2 regions of the Lactobacillus sp. A27 genome follow, and region 1 is predicted to be linked to the other one. Evidence: predicted binding sites of a transcription regulator. Region 1 holds the regulator's gene; the other holds the start of a gene.

Region 1 (3,217 bases):
GTCTTTTCAACTAAGTCACTAGTCAATTCGTCAAACTTAGCACGGGTAAGGTCAGCTTCAAGGTGTAATGGACCAGCTTCACCAGCAGAAATGAATGGAAGTGAAATGTGAGTTGAAGATACACCTGACAAGTCTTTCTTAGCCTTTTCAGCAGCATCCTTCAAACGTTGCATAGCCATCTTGTCCTTAGACAAGTCAACGCCATTTTCATCCTTAAAGTTCTTGATCAACCAATCCATGATACGGTTATCAAAGTCATCACCACCAAGGTGAGTATCACCGTTAGTTGATAATACTTGGAAGACACCGTCACCTAATTGAAGAACGGAAACATCGAAAGTACCACCACCAAGGTCGTAAACTAAGACCTTTTCATCTTGGTCTTTGTTTAAACCGAAGGCTAATGCTGAAGCAGTAGGTTCGTTGATAATTCTTTGTACATTCAACCCAGCGATCTTACCAGCATCCTTAGTAGCTTGACGTTGTGCATCGTTAAAGTAAGCAGGAACAGTGATAACTGCATCAGTTACCTTTTCACCTAAGTAATCTTCTGAGAACTTCTTGATGTATTGTAAAATAAATGCAGAAATTTCTTGTGGTGTGTATTCCTTGTCACCAACCTTAACCTTGTAATCTGCTTCACCCATGTGACGCTTAATTGAAACAATAGTGTTAGGGTTAGTAATAGCTTGACGCTTAGCTACTTCACCAACTTGAATTTCACCATCTTTAAAAGCTACTACAGATGGAGTAGTACGGTTACCTTCTGGGTTAGTAATAATCTTTGGTTCTTTACCTTCAAGAACTGCAACTGCTGAGTTAGTAGTTCCGAGGTCAATACCAATAACTTTTGACATGTATAAACTTCCTCTCCTATTGAGCAACTACAACCATTGCTGGTCTTAGTGTCCGATCTTTATATTGATATCCTTTTTGTAAAACCTGAACAACGTGATCTTTTTGATCATCATTTTCGGCTGCTACAGTTTGAACAGCTTGATGCAATGTCGGATCAAATTTTACGTCTTCAGCTTCAATCTCAACGATGCCATGTTCTTTCAATGCTTTAGTTAATGAATCAAGCGTCATCTTAACGCCCTTCTTCAGTTGCTTGGAAACATCATCATCGGCTTCTACGCTTAAAGCTCTCTCCAAATTGTCTACAGCAGGCAAAATATCTTTAGCTAAGCTTTGAGATTCATACTTAATAAGTTGAGCTCTTTCTTTTGAATAGCGATTTTGCATATTTTGAATTTCTGCTTCGCTACGAAGATACTTATCTTCAAGCTCCTTATTTTTATCTTTTAAATCAGCCAATTCTTTAGCTAATTTTTCATCATGTTTATCATTTTTTGCTTCCTTACCTTCAGTTGCCTTTTTCTTAACATCCTTAGGTGTTGAAGCATTTTCTTTTTCATCTAAATTCTTTTCACTAGGAAACTCTTCTTTACTCACGGCTAACCTCCTCTATTATTGAAATTTACCGTAATAATCAAGTAACTTCTTGGCTAATTCATTTCTGAAGTATTCTAGAAGCCCTATCATTTGAGAATACGGCATATTTGTTGGCCCAAGTAAAGCTATTGTTCCTTTACCATGGGAGCCGACACTATATTCAGCTGTCAGCAAACTATAATTTTTTAATAAATCATTCGGCAATTCAGATCCTAACTTTACCTTAACTGGGTATTTTTCAGTCTTAGGATCAGCCTTAATATTCATCAAATTAGAAAACAAATTATCTCGATCAATTAATTCATAGAGTGAACGTATATCATTTACATTATTCTCAGTTGTATTGTTCAATAGATTAATTTGTCCATCAACATACATCTGCTCACTAGCCGCATCTTTTAACACGTCTTCAACTAAGCTAAATAATTCGTTAGCATGATCACTACCTAATTCGTTTTTAGCAAGTTCACTTAGCAATGAAACATTAATTTCCTTTAAACTCTTGTCAACTAATTGGTCATTAATCATTCGAACCGCTTTTTCAATTTCTTCACCATGAATATTATGTGGTAAAGCATAAACTTGATTTTGGACATTGCCATCACTCGTCACTAGAATTGCCATCACTTGTCTAGAAGACAGGGGAACAATCCTAAAACCTGTAATTTTAACATCCCTACTCTCAGGTCCTTCAGCAAAAGCAGTGTAATTAGTTAAATCAGATAAAATGCGTGCTGCTTCTTGTACGATTTCATTCACCTGATGAAAAGGTCGATCTAATTGTGTCCCAATCGTGTTATAAACAGACTCTGGCAACTGAAGCGGTTCAACTAAATTATCAAGATAATAACGATATCCATCACTTGACGGAATTCTTCCGCTAGAAGAGTGTGTCTTCTCAATTAAGCCTTGATCTTCTAGGACCGCCATTTCATTTCGAATAGTAGCGCTTGATACTTTAATTGGTAACTGCTTCATCACCGTCTTAGAGCCAACAGGCTCATGCGTTTGTGTGAAGTCTGTAATAATTGTTTTTAAAATAAGCTCTTGACGCTCGGTCAACATAATAATCGCCCTCACTTTTAGCACTCGTAATTCTCAGGTGCTAACAATTAATATGATACTATAAATTAGCAGAAAAACAAGAGGAGTGCTAAAATTTCTTCAAATTATTTCAAAAAATAAAAACTGAAGAACTTAGTTCAAAATTGCTAAGTTCTTCAGCTTCTCGTTACGCATTACTTCGTGCTTCTTGTGCAAAATAATGTTCAATTTCTATTTGGTCTTTCTCTAATTGTTTTTTCAATTCTTCAAGGCCGCTAAATTTAATTTCGCCTCTAGTATATTTATACCATTTAATTTTTATTGGCTGATCATAAATATCCTGTTTAAAATTAAATATATATGATTCAATAAAAATTTGTTCAGGTTGGCCAATCGTTATATTATAACCGACACTAGTCATAGATTCATACCACTTTCCAGCTACCTGCGTTTTAGTGGCATATACTCCTATTTTGGGAATTACCTTATGACTAGCCCAAACTAAATTAGCTGTTGGGAAGCCTAATTTATGGCCATTTCTTTTACCATGACCAACGATCCCGCTCATCACATAATGGTGACCCATTAATTGAAAAGCTAATTCCATCTTACCTTCCCTAATTGCCTGTCTAATTTCAGTTGAACCTATTTTTTTACCATTAAAAATCTGCTTAGGCATAACGAAAATTTCAAATCTATCCTTCGCAAATTTTGGTAA
Region 2 (3,217 bases), on a different contig from region 1:
CTGGTGCAGAACCGATTAACTTGTTAACAGCCATTTCGTCTTGGTATTCACTCATGTCCAAACGGATCAAGTGATCTTTGTTACCAAATAATTGGATAGCTAATTGTTTAGCAAGTTCAGTCTTACCAACACCAGTAGGACCAGTAAGTAAGAATGAACCAGTAGGACGATCGCTGTCTTTGAAGATTTGCTTACGAGCAATAGCGTCAGTAATTACGTCAATAGCTCTATCTTGGTCAATAACGTTCTTCTTCAACTTCTTAGCCAAGTCTAAGTTCTTTTGAGCTTCATCTGCGTGAAGTTCGCTCATAGGAATCTTAGTCTTTTGTTCAATAATTGCGTAGATGTCTTTTTCAGTTACTTCTGGAGTATTCTTAGTGTCTACGTTCTTAAGTTGCTTTTCAAGGTCAGCAATCTTGTTCTTAATTTCTGAAGCCTTGTCGTAGTCTTCAGCCTTAGCAGCTTCTGACTTCTTAGCTTCAAGAGCATTGATTTGATTCTTCAAGCTCTTTTCATCAGTTGGTTGTACAAGCAAAGCCTTCTTAGCACCAGCTTCATCCATCAAGTCAATGGCCTTGTCTGGTAAGTAACGACCTTGAATGTATCTTTCTGATAATTCAACAGCTAGTTTAAGACTGTCATCACTGTATTTTACGTGGTGGTAATCTTCGTACTTCTTCTTTAAGCCTTCCAAAATCTTGATAGCTACATCTGTAGTTGGTTCAGGAACTTGAACAGCTTGGAATCTACGTGATAAAGCTGGGTCCTTTTCAATTCTTTGGAATTCGCTTGTAGTAGTAGCACCGATTAACTTCAAGTCACCGCTTGCAAGAGCTGGCTTCAAGATGTTAGCAGCGTCACCATTGTTGTTTTCTGAATCAGTTGAACCAGCACCAACAATGTTGTGCAATTCATCGATGAATAAAACAATGTTAGGATCACTCTTGGCCTTGTCGATAACCTTCTTTAATCTTTCTTCAAAGCTACCACGAAGACTTGAACCAGCAACCATGTCATTGATGTTTACTGAAATAATGTGCATGTTAGCCATCTTAGCTGGCACATTGCCTGAAGCAATTCTTTCAGCTAAACCTTCTACAATAGAAGTCTTACCAACACCAGCAGGTCCGATTAATACAGGATTATTCTTCTTACGTCTTGATAAAATTTCAATAACGTTATCAATTTGTTCGTCACGACCAATAACTGGGTCAAAATTATTCTTCTTTGCTTCTTCAACTAAATCTACGCCAATTGGTTTTTCATTTGGTTGTTGTGGGGTTTGTTGAATGGTTTGAGGAGCTGAACTCATATTGCTTGAGTAATTAATAGGAATTGAACCTGAATTACCGTTGCCACTTCTTCTGCCAAAGTCGTCATTAAAGAATGAGCTGTTCAATTCGTTAAATAAGTTGTCAAAATCATTGTCAAAGTATGCCATATCTGCAAACACTCCCATCATAAACTTGATTTTTAGCACTCAAAGCATTTAAGTGCTAATTCATTACATTTATAAGTATAGCAGGTTATCCACAGATTGCAAGCATGGATTTAAAAGTTTTCCACATTTTTCTTTTAATTTGTGATGTTAATCTAAAAAAGTAATAAAATCGTTGATATATAAGCGTTTATATTGCTTCACAATATATAAAGATTTTATTAAGAAGGATGAAATTATACGCTTAAAGGATTATTGGGTGTAAAAGTTTTCCACAGGATGAATATTAATCCTGCTCATTTTGTCCATTTTTATCGTTATCTGACTTTTTTCCTTGTCGCGATATTACTTGATTATTCTTATTCTTAATTGGTTCTAATAAATATTGTTGAATAACCTGGACTACTTGTTGATTTTGAGGCAAATCAGAGTGATCAGCCTTATCCCCAGTGATTGTCATCGCAGTATAACTCTTTACTTGCTTTTGAAAAATATACTTTCCTGCTGCAACACTAGCTTCTGGGACGATCCCATCTGACTCATAATTTTTGCCTCCAGATACAGAATACACCACTAAGCTCTTAGGGAGTCTATTTTTGCACTTAATAAAATCTTCCAACATTTGCGTTTTATGGTTGATATTCTTTTCGCTAAAATTATACGGCGTTCCTACTGTCATTAAACGCTTCATGGTAATTTCATCCGAATAAGTTGAATAATAATGTTCTAGCCAGTATGTCCAAATTAGACCACCATTAGAATGACCAAAGGCCTTAAAATTATTAAATTTATAATCCTGTGAAATAGCTTCAAAGGCTTCATCTAACCATTCTGCTTGTTTTTTGATATTGCTATAACCGTCCTTATTGTTTTTAAAGCCAATAATAATAAATGGTTCATTATCATTTTTATTAATTGAGCCCGAATACAACAGATTACCATTAGTTGAAACGTTGATTTTCAACACGCTATGTTTAGTTGGAGTGTTTTGATTTAATAATTTAACCAACTCATTAAAACGTTCAGTACTCGCACTGGATCCAGGCACCATGATTACCGGTGACAAGGCAGATTTCATTCTTTGTGCACGAGCTTGGTTATCTTTTTCCATCCATTTATAACCAGGAATAGCGAAAACCATAACTACTAATAAAACAAGGGCAATCCATTTTAAATTAGGATTTTTAAGCAGTTTGTTGGCCTTTTTCATATTCATAAGCTTTAAGTTTCCTTTCTATCCTTTGTCCCAATAACGAAATAGGTATTAACATCAAAATATCTAAAATAAATAAACAAATAGAAAAGACTAAATTACTCCAGTTGCCGTTAGAACCGAAAAACGAAATAAGAATTCCTGGGGTTCCTTTTAATACTGGATAAACACATGGTGTAATAATATGAAGAAAAATTGCTAATGAAGCAATCATGATATTAATTACAGGGATCAATACCATAGGTAAAAAGAGCACGGGGTTTAAAATAATTGGCAACCCTATCATGAACCCCCACGTAGAGTTAAATGCTGCAGGCAATAAATTAGCCTTGGCAATATTCTCTGTCTCTTTATTTTGATGTGACAATAAAATAATTACTATTAATGCTAAAACAACGCTAGCACCGCCCATTGCACCGTAAGGATAAACAAGCGAACTACCTAAAAACTTATAAGGAACATTCCATGAACCGCCATGTTTTAATGCATAATTGAGGTTAACAGTAGCTGCCCCGCTTGTAAGTGCTGCAGCCGTAGATAAAGAAGCTAAAGGATAGCCAATCCCA

The links. Region 1 encodes HrcA, which represses chaperone genes, less so after heat shock. Its sites were predicted from a motif close to TTAGCACTCNNNNNNNNNGAGTGCTAA; they were not measured.
Region 2: a site for HrcA is predicted at 1,474-1,500, ahead of JEM49_RS03925 (ATP-dependent Clp protease ATP-binding subunit). Genes of this name have one in related genera too.

What each region holds. Positions count from the first base shown of each region.
Region 1 is NZ_JAEHNT010000015.1:3,909-7,125, reverse strand. It holds gene dnaK (molecular chaperone DnaK) at 1-857, opposite strand, end outside; gene grpE (nucleotide exchange factor GrpE) at 874-1,455, opposite strand; gene hrcA (heat-inducible transcriptional repressor HrcA) at 1,471-2,520, opposite strand; gene ribF (riboflavin biosynthesis protein RibF) at 2,687-3,217, opposite strand, start outside.
Region 2 is NZ_JAEHNT010000019.1:44,261-47,477, reverse strand. It holds gene JEM49_RS03925 (ATP-dependent Clp protease ATP-binding subunit) at 1-1,441, opposite strand, end outside; gene JEM49_RS03920 (alpha/beta hydrolase) at 1,725-2,654, opposite strand; gene JEM49_RS03915 (PTS transporter subunit EIIC) at 2,623-3,217, opposite strand, start outside.